Regions from separate parts of the Paenibacillus sp. FSL W8-0187 genome, predicted to be linked through region 3. Evidence: riboswitches for the same ligand, from Rfam matches in the RefSeq annotation. Region 3 holds a riboswitch; each other region holds the start of a gene.

Region 1 (5,497 bases), 1.9 Mb from region 3:
CCAGGATGGCAACAAATACCCGATCCGTGCGGTAGCCGGATTTTTGCAGCATCATGTAGTAGCCGATTCCCCGGTCCGAGCCGATCCATTCCCCGATAACCGCCCCCATCACCGAATAGGTGGCCGCAATTCGAATCCCGGAGAAGATGGAGGGAAGGGCATGCGGCAGCTCCAGCTTGGTGAAAATTTGCCACGAGGTAGCCCCCGCCATCTGCATATAATTCATCATGGTGCGGTCGGTACGTGCGAGTCCATCCAGGGCCGCAACAGCGACAGGGAAGAAGCAGACCAGCGTAATCACGATAACCTTGGGCAGCATGCCGAAGCCGAACCAAATCATGAGAAGCGGGGCTAGGGCGATTGTCGGCACATTTTGGCTAAGAATAAGAAGCGGATAAAGGGCGGTTTTGAGAAAAGGCACCATGTGCAGTGCCAGCGAGATGATTAGACCGATTGCCGTACCGATTATAAAGCCGATCAGGGTTAATTGCAGGGTGGCCGCTGTATGCTGGAAGAGACCGGAAGCTCCAGTAACGGCCTCATGCCCGATGGCCGTCGGTGCAGGCAAAATAAAGGGTTCAATGTCGAACACGGATACTGCCGCCTGCCATACCACCAAAAAGAAGAGAACCGCCACAACGGGCGGCCAAACAGAACTCCACCAGCTTCTCATGGACGGTATTTCTCAGTCAGCTTATCCATGCTGATGCCGCTTGGATGATGCGCGATTTTGACCTGGGATATGATGCTGGGACTGCCCGCATTCACCAGCGCCTCGTGCATGCGCTCAACGATCCTGAGCAGCTCGGAGAGCTCTCCTTCCATGGTCGTTTCGAGTGCATGAACCTCGTATTTCACGCCTGATTCCTGAATAACCTTGATCGCTTCATCTACATAAGGGATGCTGTCGGTCCCGTTTGGCGTTCTCGGTATTACTTGAATGCTCAAGAGAGTATTCGCCATATAAACTCATCCTTTCGTGCAAGCTGTATTGTAATGGAAGAGAGGCGGCCTGCTGCAAAGGCCGTCTCTCTTCTTTAATATAGAAATAACCTTATGGCTTCTCCGGTAAAAATTCATTGGTAAATGCGCTGTCAGCGTCAAGCTCCTTCTCCAGCAGCTTGCGCTCAAACATCCAGTCTGCGTACCCCGACCATACTTCGGCTTTCTGTTCGCCCCAGCGGGATGCATCATCCTGATAACGGGGGCTCAGCCATTTCTGGCTGGCGAGAACCAGTTCGGCATCCAGGTCGGGAACAGCCTTCGTCAGCAGGGCTGCCGCATCTTCGGGATGTTGAATCGCATAGTTGTATCCTTTTGAAGTCGCCCGCATGAACGCTTTGACAAGCTCAGGGTCTTCCTGGATCTGCTTCTCGTTCGTTACGATCACCGGTGTGTAATAATCAAGCTGCTTGGAGTAGTCCTTCACATAAATCATGTCAAGCGGCTCATTGCGAAGCTCGGCTTCAATACCCGTCCAAGCATAGAAAATCCAGGCGAAATCAATGTCGCGTTTGACGGCCGTAAAATAATCGGCATCGCCCATATTGACCATATTCACCTTGCTGACATCGGCACCATCGATCTCCATGATGGACTTCATAACCGCTTCCTCCACAGGCGAACCCCAGCCGCCATAGGATTTCCCTTCAAAATCGCCTGCCTTCAAGATGCCTTTATCCTTGGGAGCCGCAAAGCCGGATGTATTATGCTGAATGATCGCTGCGATGGAAACGAGCGGCAATCCTTGGGTTCTGGCCAGCGTTACGCCTTCCTGATAGCTGATGCCAAACGGCACATTTCCGGATGCGACCAGCGTATCCGTTCCGCCTGCTCCCGGCTGGACGATCTGGACATTAAGCCCTTCTTCCTCATAATACCCAAGCTCCTTCGCTGCATACAGGCCGGTGTGATTCGTATTGGCAGACCAATCGAGCATCAGCTGTACGTCACGGAGCTTCCCGGAAGTCTGACTGTCCTCACCTGCGGCGCCTGTCTTCTTGTTCTCTCCGCTTGTACCGCATCCGGACGCAACCATCAGCAGGACGCAAGCGAGAAGCAGCGGAATCCATCTTCCCTTCTTCATCGTTTCTTCTCTCCTTTAAGTTCTCTTTCTATTACCTCGCAACTCCACAAAAAAAACGCCCTGATGATATCAGGACGCATGACGGCGTAAGTGTATACCACGGCAAATAAATAGCTGCCGCAAACATGGGCTTCCTACGCTGGCATTACCCAGATCAGGTGTAAGGGTCAGTATCATATCGGATACACTCTCAGCCGGCCAAATTCCAGCTCCCCCGGTATTTATGAAGTTTCGATCATTACATCCGCTATTATAGTCCTAACACAGCAGACCTGTCTAGTTCGAAGAGGCGCGAACGTGACAGGTCTTTGTTAGAACACTAATGCAATGGGAGAATTAATTGATGCTATGAACCTTTCACAAGGTAAAGTGTTTGAATACGGCTTCTACGCAGAGATTAGCGCTGGAAGAACTCAATCCATTCTCCTTCGGGACCGTGCACGAAGAAATAGCGGTACCCGTTCGGAAGCGTCACGATTTCCTCGTCCAAGTGAGGAACGTCAAGTCCCTGCACACGGGCATATTCCTCTTCAATGTTATCCGTGCTGACTGCAAAATGATGTACCGTTCCTTCCGAAGGCAGCGTGTCGCTGTATCCCTGAATAAGCTCGACTTCCGTCTCGTTGCTGCCGTTAAATCCTAGGAACGCCAGCTGGATGACGCCATTAGTATGGGTCAGGCGGTCCTTCAGCTCAAGTCCGACTACGGATGTATAGAAGGCGATTGTAGCTTCAAGGTCCCGGACAACAATACCAACATGATCCAATCGTTTCTGTGACATGGTTCAACACCCCTTCCGATTCATATAAGATATGACTGAAATATTATCATATAATTCCTATACGTCAAGTGGGTGTTATGTTGTTTGTGCACAGACTAATAAGATGATTTTTCTTTCATTTCCTCATCTTTACTTTTGGGTGGGCAAAAAGTATCATGAGAAATAGATATGTTAATTCAAAAGACCTAACACACTTAAAGTGAACCAGCGTACCTTTTGGCCGAGGAGGAATGCTTATGAGTCCAACTCCAGCAGATCATCTGTGGATTCGACTCGCCATAATATATGCATTCATTCAGATAATGATCGCTCTGTGGATGCCTGATGCTTTATCGCTTCAGCGTGTACTAGTCATTATTTCTCCTGCAGCCGCTTCCGTTTATTTAATGCGGATCCGTCGGCGTTTTGAGGTTCATCTTCGCAGGTTTTGGCTTATTGTGAGTCTCGGATTGATGGGGGAGGCAGTGGCCCGAACCCTCCACGCATGCAATATCTGGTTTGGAAAAGAGAACGCTTTCCTGCCAGTTCTAACCCATTTGTTCTGGGGGCTCGAACTTATCCTGTTCGCAAGTTCTCTCATTTATTTATTCCGGCATGTTCAGGGTTCGTTTCGGGGGCTGCGGTTTATGCTGGATATCCTGATTGTTGGCATAGCGGTCATGACGGTAGGATGGGAATATTTCATCAAGCCTGAGCTTCAGGGTCTGGTCCATGAGGCAGTATGGGGAAACCTTTGGGTGGACATGCTGTATCCACTGTGCGCAATGGTACTTATTTTTTTTACACTGGTGTTGTATTTTAATACCGGACAGTTAAGGAAATGGGCGGCCATCCTGTTATGTCTTGGCGGAAGTACATTTATTGCCGGAGATGTTCTGTACATCTATCTCGTTGATCTTTTGGATATCGAGGTTCGCTCCTACCTGTATCCACTCTATACGTTATCGGTATTTTTCATTAGTTTCGCAGGCGGACAGTCCGCTCCTGAAACCCGTAATCCATCTGTTGGCGAGCGGGAGCCTCGTTCAACCGGAAACCTGATCGTAAGGTACCTGCTTCCCTACAGCGTGCTCGGCGGGATGTTTGCCCTTATGGCGCAGCATTTTGGAGGGTGGACTGGACTGTTTACCGGCCTTTCCCTGTGCGTTATCCTGATCTTGTTCAGGCAGATTTTGATCCAGTTCGAGAACGACCGCTTGTTGGACCGACTGCATGAAAGTCTGATGCAGAGTGAATCCCTGGCACATCGCGATGATCTTACGGGGCTGTATAATCGTCGTTATTTTAATGCAAGGCTGTCAAGTTCGCTGAAGGAGGCGGACCGCACAGGTTCCCGTGTAGGCTTGCTGTATATGGATATGAATCGTTTCAAACGAGTCAATGACCGATACGGCCACCGTGCCGGCGATTTGTTGATACGAAAGGTTGCAGACCGGCTTCAATCACTCGAATCCAAGGGAGTTTTGGTTTCCCGTTTAGGAGGAGACGAATTCACAGTCATGATCCATCCGGCCGGTGATGATCAGGAGCTGATCTGGATGGCGGAGGAGATCTGGACGATGCTTAGTGAGCCGTACGAGCTGGAAGGGCATGAGGTCCGAACCACGCCGAGTATCGGTATTGCGGTTTATCCAGATCATGCCAGAAATGACCAGGAGCTGATTGGTCGTGCGGATGCAGCGATGTATGCGGCGAAGGAACGGAACGCCCCCTGGCATTTTGATGTAGAGCGGACGATGCTGCTGCAGCTTTTGGATCAAAAGGTGAGTAGATGAATGTATGACCATAGTATCGACAACAGGTTGTTAAAAGCAATATAAGTCGATTTTTGTAGAATTTGATGCAATCATTGCACGAATCTTGCGCATTTCTCTTAAAATAGGTCATAACTTCGATATAAAATCCATAAAATGCAAAGAAATCATATTCAAAATGCCGATAAGAAGCATAGTGAGAGCTAGCTTGCCAAGGAGGACGAACATGATTTGCGACAATTGCAGCACCTTTGAACCGATTGAGGACCAGGGGACCATTCATATGAAGCCTGCAAGTGGTGAGCTTATTCAGTTGCTGGCAGTGAACGGCTACACGGTACAAGAGAACAATGAGGGTTGTGCTGTGAACTACAAGGTACGTGCGGACCTGATCTCTATGATGAAGTGTCTGCAGCCCCTTCCGCTGAAGATTCGTCAAGAGCTGTCCTTCTGTGTTACCGGTGGAGAAGCTCCGCAAATCCGGCATTCGTGGACCCCTATGCAGAAGTTCGAACTGCAGATGGAGCATTACGATATGGTGAGTATCATTTTACATAAGCAGTTTACGAGCTACATGCAGCCCATCGTGGATACATCCGAGCAGATCGTGGCCTACGAATTTCTCCTTCGTCCGGTAGAGTGGGGAGCCAGATTCCAGCCGTATGAGCTGTTTGAGACAGCCCGTAAAACCGGATTGCATGCATTTCTGGACCGGGCAGCACGAACCAGTGCCATTGAGACCAGTGCCGAGTGGCTTCCTATCGGCGTGAAGCGATTCGTGAACTTCCTGCCATCCTCCATATATGATGCGGAGATGTGTCTAAGCCACACCTTTAATACCATAGACAGGCTCCATCTGGATCCGAGGGATTTCGT
Region 2 (5,497 bases), 2.6 Mb from region 3:
TTCCTTCCGATCTTCCATCGTGCGGATACGCATCCCCGCCAATACTTCGGCCTCCGGTATATTGGGGGTGACGATCAAGGCCAGCGGCAGCAAGTCTTCTCTTAAAGCCTGCACCGCTTCGCTTTGCAGCAGCTCCGCTCCGCCCTTGGCAATCATCACGGGATCGACAACGACCTTCCCCCAGCCGAATGCCCGAATCCGGTCAGCAACCAGCCGAATGACCTCGGCGTTGAACAGCATGCCCGTCTTCAATGCATCTACTCCGAGGTCTGAGCCAACCGCTTCCATCTGCTCGGCTGCTGCCTCTGGGGGAAGCGGATATACGCCGTGAACCCCCAAGGTATTCTGCACCGTGATCGCGGTAATCGCCGACATGCCGTATACACCGAGTTCCTGGAAGGTTTTCAGATCGGCCTGAATGCCGGCGCCGCCGCCGCTGTCGGACCCGGCAATCGTCAGTGCCCGGGGCACGCGAGTCTTGCTCATCGTGCGCCACCGGCGGCAGCCGTTCCCGCTTCCCGGACAGCGGCATATCCCGCCAACGAGCCTGGATGAAGTTTTGCCAGCTCATCCAAGAAAGCGATCTGGAAGCTTCCCGGTCCTTGGTCCGCCGTGCATTCCGCAGCTCTCGCCGCCGCGGCCCCGTAGAAGGCCAGACCCGCCGTACCCGCAAGCAGCAGGTCTGCTTCCACTGCGGCAAAGGCACCCAGCACCGAGGTCAGCAGGCACCCTGCGCCAGTCACCTTCGTAAGCAGAGCATTCCCTCCGGTAATGATACACACCTCTGTTCCATCGGTAATTACGTCCTCTTCACCGGTAATGGCCACGATCGTGCCTAATTCGCGTGCAGCCCGCACGGCCAGCTCAGCATGATGACTGCCAGTGCTGTTGCCAGCGTCTACGCCCTTAATCTCTCGGGCCTCCCCGACAAGATGAGCGACTTCAGCCGCGTTTCCGCGCACGAGCGAGACCTTCACCTCACTCAGAATCCGCAATGCCGACTCCGTCCGAAAACGGGTCGCTCCCGCACCGACCGGATCCAGCAGAACCGGCACACCGTGCGCATTCGCCGATTGCCCGGCGAGAATCATCGCATCCACCAGCTCGCGGTTCAGCGTGCCGATGTTCAGCACGAGCGCGCCCGCTATGGCGGCCATATCCGCCACTTCCTCCGGCGCGTAAGCCATGACCGGCGACACGCCCAGCGCGTACAAGCCGTTAGCCGTAAAATTCGTAACCACCACGTTTGTCATATTGTGAACGAGGGGGCTCGTCTGCTGTACCTTCGTTAAAAGCGCCGAAACCTCTTTTTCCCATGCATGCATATGAATCGCCTCTCTTATCTATATTGGAATTTATGTGCTTATTATGACTCCTTACAGCACCGCAGCCTCAAGCTGCACCGGCCATTCCTCCTGCTTGTAAGCCATGTCCCAAAACATATACTCCAGCTGGCAGCTCAGCATAAAATGCTCCTTCATCCGTTCCCGCTCGGCGGCCGTCGCATGCTCTGCCCATTCATCGACACGGTTGCAGAACTTGGCTGTCGCGTCTTCCCCACGGTTGCCGTAGAAATAAATCCAGTCATAGAACGGATGGGATGCATCCGGCTTCACTTCATCCAGCAGCTTGCGGCCAATCTCCAGATACGTCCATGGGCAAGGCAGCAATACGGCCATAATCTCGCCCAGACTGCCCTCATGCGCCACCGTCAGCATATGTCGGATATAATGATGCGCGGACGGAGCCAGCGGATAGCCCTGAAGCTCTTCGTAGGTCACCCCGGCGGCTGCGCACAAATTCTGATGCGGGTGCACCTCGCTGTGCAGGATGAATGATATCTGTTCGTTAAAGGTGGCGATCTCTTCCCTGCTGGTCGATTTGGATATGGCGATACCGTAAATCCGCATGTAGGCATTCAAATACTCAAAATCCTGCTTCACATAGTGAATCAGCTGTTCTCGCGCCAGGTTCCCCTCGGCAATGCCTTTTACAAAGGGATGATCGAAGATTGCTTGAAAAATGTCTCCCGCCTGCTGACGGAGCGCTTGCGTGAAACTCATTTTTGTCCCCACCTCCAACATATTGAAGAGCAGGAAGTCCGTAAGATACGACTTTTCAGACAACGCTAAAAAGCCGCCCCCGAAAACTGGAGCGGCTTCGTCAACAAGCCCGGGTGCGCCAAAAAAGGCGCACCAAGACCTCATATACGAAGGCTCCACTTTCCTACGCTAGTACGAACTAGATCAGGTTCAAAGGGTCCAAGATACGCTCTTGTCTCAGCCGCCAACGGCTCCCCTAGTGGACTTCCTATTCTTTTGTCTAATACTGTACATAGGTTTATGGATGCTGTCAAACATTAACTGTTCGTGAACGAAGCCCCACGTTCGAAGCTTTCCCATGAGTGGGGATTAGGATGATGTACGGTGGCGGAGGTCATTCGCAAAAACGCCGGCGGCCGAAACTTGTTACGGGAACACTGACGCTCGGCTGTCATGTATTCCCCAACATAATGAGTACATAAGCGTTGGGTGTCTAGGGGTATGCATGGATGGCTGGGATTATAATCGATGTAGGGGCCGGCGGGAACTCAGAGTAGCTATGGTTTAGAGGTAGATTCCGGGGTAACACAGCGTGTATAGCTGAGGCTGCTGCTGGTATTGGTGCTTACTGCCGGTCTTGTTACTACTGCTGGACTTGGTGCTACTCCTCGAGCGTAACGGACTGAGGATACGTTATTTGGCTGAGTAGGTGTGATTTTTGATAGTTATCGGACACCAGGTACGCTATTCATAGAATATGATAGCAAATGGGCCGGTAATTGTGGTAATAAGGGATCCTGTGTCCGTTAGATTTAAAAATCGAGGGCAATTTGAGAAATAAGGGACCTGGAGTCCGTTGACAGGTGGTCTTATCGCTACTGCTGGTCTAAGTGCTACTATTGATCTTGTTGCTACCTGCTGGCTTGGTGCTACTTGCTGGTCTTGGCTACTACTGATCTTGGTGTTACTGCTGGTATTGGTGCTGCTGCTGGCTCGGTTCTACTACTGGTATTGGTGCTACTGCTGATCTTGGTGCTACTTGCTGGTCTTGGCTACTGATGATCTACTGGACTTCGTGCTACTCCTTGAGCGTAACGGACTGAGGATACGTTATTTGGCTTAATAGGCGTAATTTTTGAGAGTTAACGGACACCAGATACGTTATTCATAGAATATGATGGCAAATAGGCAGTTTATTTTGGTAATAAGGGATCCTGTGTCCGTTAGATTTAAAAATCGGGGTCAAATTGAGAAATAAGGGATCTGGAGTCCGATAACAGTCAGGGGCAGCGGCACGAAGTAGGGGACTTGGTTAAGCTGTGCTGGCGTGCGGTGTGGCATGCCTTATAGCGGCAGTACTGGCGATGCTGTGATGCTAAAAAAGGAGGCGTCCCTCAAGATCTGAGATCTTTTGGGATGCCTCCTTTTTTAGCTTTTTCCTTGCATCATCTGCTATACGATAATACTACCCTGTAGCATTCGTCTTCATTCATTACTGAATGCCGTAAAACTCCTGCAACTGGTCAATCATCAGATTGGCCGCCAGGATGCCGCCTGCTGTATTCCAGATTGCATCATCCACTTTGTGGGCTTGGCCGTTCTTGACGACGTTCAGGTTTTTCCATAATGGATCGTTGATCCATTCCTGCTCGGTTTGGTTGGCGCCGCCATCCCCGGTTTCATAAGTGAAGTAGAAGAGTCTGTCGGCATCTGCCTCAGGCAAACGTTCCTTCGTGATCTCGTCAACGAAATCGTCCTTGGCGTTCTTGGTCATGTCGTTGCGGGCGATGCCGATTTTATCGAAAATGACGCCCGAGAACGTATTGGTATGGTACACGCGCGTCTTGCCAGCCATGAAACGGACCACGGAAACGGTCTCGTCCAGCTTGCTTCCGGCCTTCTCTTTGAAATCCTGAATCCGCTTGTCGTATGCAGCCAATAGCTCTTCGCCTTCGGATACCTTGTTCAGCGCCTTGGCATACAGTTCAAAATTGTTCTGCCACTCGCCGCGAAGATCCTCGGCAAAAACGGTCGGCGCGATCGCCTTCAATTGCTCGTATACTTTCTCCTGACGCATCTTGTTGCCGATAATCAGGTCCGGCTGCAGGCCCGCGATCAGTTCGATGTTCGGCTGGCTCTCTTCCCCGACAACGGTAACGCCTTCCATCTGGTCTTTAATATGTGGATACCATGGGTCACCTGTCCAGGATCTAACAGCGCCTACTGGCTTCACGCCCAATGCGAGAAGCGCCTCGGTTCCTTCGTTCGTGAGAACCACCACTTTTTGAGGGGTTCCCTTGATTGTTTCCGTACCCATCGCATGTGTAACTTCATAGGATTCGCTTGCTGCGCTACCATTGTTACCACTTGCATTATTCGTCGTGTCGCCGCCAGTATTGTTTGTATTTTCTTTCGCTGGGCTTGCTCCACAACCGGCAAGAATCACGATCATAATGAGAGCCAGCAAGCTAAACTTGAGGCCTCTCGTTGGTTTATTTGCCATTCCTTTTCCCATTCCTATCTAAATCCCCCTTGTGTCATATCCTTCTACTTGAAAATCATTATCAATCACTGATTCAAAACTATAAAGGGTTTCCTGAAAAATATCAAGATATTTATGAGAATGATTATCAAGCTCATTGACAGATCGGGTCCCTTCACCTAAAATTCATATGAACTTAATTATTCATGGACTTAAGAAAGTGAGCATATATGCGCGTATTCGGACTATTCATATCGCTATTGGCGCTGGCTGCTGCCGTCATGGGCAGCATCGCATTCGGAGTAACAAACGTACCTCTTCATCAGGTATTGGAATCGTTCACTCACTTCAACGGGAGCAACGAGCATCTGATCATTCTCACAGCAAGACTGCCCCGGGCGCTCATTGCACTTGCTGTAGGAGCAAGCCTAGCTGTTGCGGGTGCCCTCATGCAGGTCATCACGCGCAATCCGATTGCATCACCCAGCACGCTGGGCGTGAACTCCGGTGCAGCCTTCTTCATTATTATGTCAGCGGGTTGGCTGGGTATAAGCGGACTCCAATCTCTTACCTGGGTCGCGCTGATCGGAGCCGCGGTAAGCGGCGGTATCGTGTTTTTCCTAGGCAGCATCGGCAGGGACGGCATGACGCCAGTAAAAATCACCCTCGCGGGTGCCTCCATAGCCGCCTTCTTCCATTCCTTAACGCAGGGATTCATGCTCTCTGACGGCAAAATGTTCGATCAGGTGCTGGTATGGCTTGTCGGCTCGGTAGCCGGACGCGATTTGAACCAACTTGCAGCCGTGTGGCCGTACATGACCGTTGGCATGCTGGTTGCACTCCTGCTGGGCCGCCATCTGAACGCCCTCTCCATGGGTGATGACATCGCCCAGAGCCTCGGGCAAAAAACAGCCCTCATCAAGTTGTTAGCGGCAGCGGCTGTTATTTTGCTGGCCGGAGGTTCTGTTGCCGC
Region 3 (5,497 bases):
CATCCAGGAGCAGGACGGACGGCTGTCTTGCCATGGCCGTAGCCACGCTCAAGCGGCGCTTTTGGCCTGTCGACAGCTGGTACGGATGCCTAGCCTCCATGCCTTTCAGTCCAAAGCGTTCAAGACAGCGGTCGGCCTGCGCCTTCGCTTCCTCCGGCGGCACATGATCCACCAACAGCGAGTAAACCACCTCATCGCCGATGCGCTCCGTCAGGAATTGAAGCTCCGGATTCTGAAACACGAATCCGATTTGGCGCAGCTGCTGCTCTCTCTTCTTTCGCACCTTCCGGCGCTTGCCCTGAATGACCTCTTCCCCGCAAAGCACATAGGTCCCTTCGGCGCGAAGCAGCCCCATCAAACTGAGCAGCAGCGAGCTTTTGCCTGCTCCGTTCGGTCCTACCACCGCAATGAATTGTCCCGGAACCACCTCGGCGGAAGGGAGGGTGATAACAGGTTTATCCCATCTCATTCCCCTAAAATTCGCCAGTTGAATGACAGGTTCCCCATGTTGAGCGTACGGCGGAGCAGCCTCATACAAGAGATTGCCCAGCGCGTCGACCAGAGCAAACAACTCTCTGCCCGCCCGGGTCTGAGCATAATCCTCCCATACGCCGGGATACCAGATTCCATAGGCTTGGAGTTCCTTCTCGTATTCAGCGAATATCGCTGCTGGGGGACCTTCGCCCAGAATCACCCCATCCGGGCTGAACAGCACGACACGATCCACATATTGGGCCATTTCTTCAATCCGGTGTTCCACGATGATCAGCGTACGCCCTTCCGAAACGGCCTTCACCGCGGACCAGATTTGCTCCCTGCCTTCCGGGTCGAGCAGCGCAGACGGCTCGTCAAGGAACAGCACTTCCGGCTCCAGCAGCAGAGCCGATGCCAGCGCAAGTCGTTGCTTCATGCCTTGGGACAAATGCCCGATCGGCATATGGAGCTCCTCAAGATCAAGCCCCACCTCGCGCAGGGCCGCTTGCATTCGATCCTTCATCTCGTCACGAGGGACACTTAGATTTTCCAGTACGAAAGCCAGCTCTTCATCCACGTACGGCATACAGAACTGGGTATCCGGATCTTGAAATACATAACCCCAAGAGCGTGGAATCAGCTGGGCCTCGCATTTCATCGGCACCTCCGTCGCGCGGGGAATCATCCCGCTAAGCACCTGCAGCAGCGTGGATTTGCCACAGCCGCTCGGACCGAGCAGCAGCACCTTCTCCCCGCGGACAGCCGAGAAGGAGAGGTCTTTGAACATCAATCGCTCCTCGCCCGGATACTTCAGACGCAATCCCTCCACATACACGGCCGGTTCCGGAAGCATCTCAGCAGACTGAGCCGGAACCGGGCTAACCGTGGCATTAGACATGGCGCGGATCATCCAGTGCTTCGTAATCCTTCTTCGACGCAGGACGGAGCAGGGATGTCACGCCCGTACGGTCGAGCGCTTTAGCCAACAGGAGCATAAGAAGGCCTGCAATGACGGCGCCGCTAAGTACCCGCATACCGTATTTAGCGAGGAACATCCACGTCTGCAGGTCATCCGTATAGCTGTAATAGAAGTCCATGATCATCGAGCCGATGGCTGCACCGGCACCGGCAATCGCCAGCGTCCACGCCGAGGTGCTCCGATAACGGAACGCCGCGAATACCAATTCAGCCCCCAGTCCTTGAATGAGGCCATACAGCAGTAGGGTCAATCCCCAGCCGCTGCCAAACAGCACTTCTACGTGGGCCGCCGCCACTTCCGCGATAATGGCCACTCCCGGCTTCCGGATCAACAAGTAAGCAAGCGTGGCTGCAGCGAACCACATGCCGTATAACAACTCATCCGCTTCAAAGAACAGCGGTTTTAATAGATTGTAAACCGAACCCCAGAAGTGATAAATGACGCCAAGCACCAGTGATACCAGTACCGTAACCAAAATATCGCTTAACCGCAGTCCTTTTCGGGGCTGAACCCCCAACTTCTCTTGCACAGACGTTCCCATAACAACACATTCCCCTCTCCACCTCTATTTTTGTGTAAACACAACAAAAAACCGTCTGGAAAAACGCGCAGACGGAAAAATAGGCCCTATGTAGGCAGGGTCGGATATTCTCTACGCTGGCATTACCCAGTTCAGATTAACGGTCAACAGCGGATAGCAGCTGCAATCTCAGCCTGATTCACTCAAGCCCCCGTATTCCTATTCGGTTTTATGTTAACTTTAAAATACACATTCACTCCGGAATAAGCAAGAACCTTTTTTCAAAAATGGCTATTTATTGATTTCCATCTCATTCTATGTCAATATCAGAGTGATTGGCTTTTCCACCAACGTTTATTGCTGACACCTATGCACAAAGGAGAATGACATGGCTAAACAATTGCTGCGTCTGATGACTGAGCTGTCTTCCCGCAAGTGGCTGTCCCGAATCATGGGGCATTGTTCCCACAGCCGGCTGAGCCGTCATCTAATACCTGCATTCATACGAATTTATCAAATTCCGGCGCACGAAGCGGAGAAAGAAATCAACGAATACCGCTCACTGAACGAGTTCTTTTCCCGCCGGTTAAAAATAGGCCTACGCGCCATAGATGACACCGCCGACGCCATGGTAAGCCCAGTCGATGCCACAATTTCGGCAATGGGCGTCGTCAACGCCGGTACCATTCTAAGCGTTAAGGGACAGGATTATACCTTGAGCGAGCTGCTCGCGAAATCACCGAGAATGGAAAACTACATCCACGGTTATGCATTTGTATTGTATTTAAGCCCGACCGACTATCATCGCATTCATTCCCCGGTAACCGGTGTTCAGGCGGAAAGCGAGCATTTAAAGGGACGCGTTTACCCCGTGAACGATTTTGCGATGACCCATATCCGGAATGTGCTCAGCCGCAATGAGCGCCTCATTACCTATATTGCGCATGAGTTCGGCGAAGTTGCCGTCGTGAAGGTCGGAGCCATGAACGTAAGCAGCATCCGTTATGCTGACGAGAGTGTGAAGAAATACGAAATCGGCGATGAACTCGCGTACTTTGAATTCGGCTCTACAGTTGTACTTTTGACGGAGAACGGCACGTTTACCCCTCGCGGTGACCTGGAACCCGGCTCCAAGGTGAAGATGGGAGAACTGCTCGGTTTGCTTCACCCGTCCCCAGCCAGAAAAGGGTGATTCCATCTACCTTACCAAACATCGCATGACAAGTTAAGGCTATAAATCATTGGCTGCATGAATGATTAACGCCGGCCCAGCATCCGATAAATGATCCGCTGAAACAGCCGATCCGGCAGTCCGCCCTTGATCCATGCGGTCGCCCGCGTGCCTCGGGGCAGCATATAGCGGAACCTGGGCTTAGCCATGGACGCAATTTTTGCCACAAGCCTGGCTACCTCCTGCGGATCCCCGCTTCCTTTGGCTGTCCGCTCGGAATAGTCCAGCACGCCCTTCAGCAGACCGCTGTAGGGTGATCCTTCCTTCACCGTAAGCTCCCCAAAGCTTTTGTTCCAGATCGGCGTGCCATAGGCACCAGGCTGGATCAGCACGACATCAATGCCAAAGGGCATCACTTCCATGGACAGGCTTTCGCCAAACCCTTCCAGCGCAAATTTGGAGGACGCATAGGGTCCATAACCCGGAAATCCGACCACGCCGCTAATGCTGCTCATGAGAATGATTTTGGATTTTCCAGTTCGCCGGAGCAGCGGCAGCATATGCTGTGTCACCGATACGGTCCCGAAAAAATTCGTCTCCATCTGCTTTCGCCAGCCGCTGAGCGGCACTTCCTCCACCATGCCGCCTACCGCCTCCCCGGCATTGTTAACCAGCACGTCCAAGCGGCCATACCTCTGCTCCAACTCCAAGGCAGCGGCCTTGACTTGTTCCTCGATGCAGATATCCAGCTGGAATACGTGAATACGCTTGGCAACATCGGCTTGTTCGGCTCGGGCCAACAGTTCTGCAGCCGTCTCCGGCCTGCGCAGACCCGCTGCCACGTCATAACCTGCTTTTGCCAGCTCCAAGCTGATGTGCAGTCCGAACCCGCTCGACGCGCCCGTGATCAGCGCAACCTTTCCTGCTCCCGCCGTTACCACCGGATCACCGCTTGTTCGGCCAATGCCACTCTCTCTATCACACCCATCACCCTTCCGTTATTCGAAATGCCTGCCCGGCCATTTTTCTTAAACCCTGCCTTCAACGCTTTATGCTTATCCCTAATATAACAAAATTTCGGAACGTCAGGATCCCTATTCGTATATGCATCTTTTACAATGCAATCAGAGTCCCTATCCACATATGTATCCACTAAATAGCCCCACAAAGTGGAGCCTATGCTTCGATGCTTATTCCAAATACTTTGCGGGGACCCTAAAAACATATCGAAAAAAGGGAGCCATTTAGCTCCCTTTTGCGTTCATCCAGAGAAAAGCGTATATGATAACGGGATTCAACGTCACCCGTATGTAGGCCAGGTCTCATTTAAAACCATACATCCTGATGATCCTGAGTCGTTGTCTTCATGCGGCGCAAGCGATTTCTGAAAATAGCGCAGCCACCACGACTGAAGAAACGTCCACGCACCCGTCTTCTTGGGCTCATTCCTCTCTCCCCCCTTCATAAAATAAAACTGTATCTCGTTTTTTACCCTAAATCGCTTGCTATGAAACCATTAACCCCTCCTACCAATCAGGTAAGTTATGGAAGGGCGAGGGAATCACCGAATCTCGGATGGGCTCTTGCCCGTATACTGCTTAAATTGCCGGCTAAAAAAGAAAATATCCCGGTAACCCAGCGCGTCAGCTACCTCCGTTACGTTCATGCCTTGGTGCAGCAGCAGATGCTGCGCTCGCTCGATCCGCATCTGAATGATGTATGATTGCACCGGCGTGCCGATCAGTTCCTTGAACTTGATCGAGAAGTAACGGGGGGACAACCCCGCTCTAGCGGCCAAATCTTCTACCCGATGGGGAACCCCCGGGTGCTGACGGACATAATTCGCGATTTCATGGATAGCCTCTGACAGCTGATTGCTTGCTTTTTTGACCACCGGCTCAGCAAGATCTGAACGCAGCAGATGAATCATCAGCTGTTTCAGAATAAGCTGCCCCTCCTCCAATGATCCATAGGGCTTGTCCAGATACAAACGCACGTAGCGCGCGAGCAAATATTCAAAATCCATCGTTTCCGTCAGCTTGCGATAGGATGCAGGGATATGCTGCACCGGGTCGGCCACATCAAAATGGATATATGTCAATACGAGCGGTTTCTGCGGATTGTGCGTCGCACTCGTATGATCTCCTGGTCGGAACAGGAAGCAGCTTCCTTTTCCCACAGCAAAGGGCTCGTCATTGAGCTCGACCGTGCCTTCACCGCTCCATACATAGAACAAATCATAATTCTGCATGGGTCTTTCGCGTTTTTGCCATTTCCAGCCTGGCTCACATACGATTTTGGCAAGCGCAGACATGATTATAAAAGAAGACGGCGATGCATTTAGCATCACGTC

Evidence for each region. A riboswitch is a leader RNA that binds a small molecule or an ion and turns the genes downstream of it on or off. The one in region 3 is predicted to bind thiamine pyrophosphate.
Region 1: another riboswitch for thiamine pyrophosphate. It lies ahead of MKY48_RS03210 (ABC transporter substrate-binding protein); the one in region 3 lies ahead of MKY48_RS28340 (ECF transporter S component).
Region 2: another riboswitch for thiamine pyrophosphate. It lies ahead of tenA (thiaminase II); the one in region 3 lies ahead of MKY48_RS28340 (ECF transporter S component).

Annotation. Positions count from the first base shown of each region.
Region 1 is NZ_CP150206.1:729,729-735,225, forward strand. It holds gene MKY48_RS03200 (ABC transporter permease) at 1-673, opposite strand, end outside; gene MKY48_RS03205 (MTH1187 family thiamine-binding protein) at 670-963, opposite strand; gene MKY48_RS03210 (ABC transporter substrate-binding protein) at 1,055-2,086, opposite strand; TPP riboswitch at 2,201-2,312, opposite strand; gene MKY48_RS03215 (VOC family protein) at 2,484-2,867, opposite strand; gene MKY48_RS03220 (GGDEF domain-containing protein) at 3,104-4,642, shown strand; gene MKY48_RS03225 (EAL domain-containing protein) at 4,848-5,497, shown strand, end outside.
Region 2 is NZ_CP150206.1:1,401,866-1,407,362, reverse strand. It holds gene thiD (bifunctional hydroxymethylpyrimidine kinase/phosphomethylpyrimidine kinase) at 1-486, opposite strand, end outside; gene thiM (hydroxyethylthiazole kinase) at 483-1,325, opposite strand; gene tenA (thiaminase II) at 1,377-2,063, opposite strand; TPP riboswitch at 2,207-2,310, opposite strand; gene MKY48_RS06135 (iron-siderophore ABC transporter substrate-binding protein) at 3,535-4,557, opposite strand; gene MKY48_RS06130 (iron ABC transporter permease) at 4,755-5,497, shown strand, end outside.
Region 3 is NZ_CP150206.1:6,243,850-6,249,346, forward strand. It holds gene MKY48_RS28335 (ABC transporter ATP-binding protein) at 1-1,327, opposite strand, end outside; gene MKY48_RS28340 (ECF transporter S component) at 1,365-1,994, opposite strand; TPP riboswitch at 2,086-2,198, opposite strand; gene asd (archaetidylserine decarboxylase) at 2,362-3,165, shown strand; gene MKY48_RS28350 (SDR family oxidoreductase) at 3,231-4,085, opposite strand; gene MKY48_RS28355 (AraC family transcriptional regulator) at 4,706-5,491, opposite strand.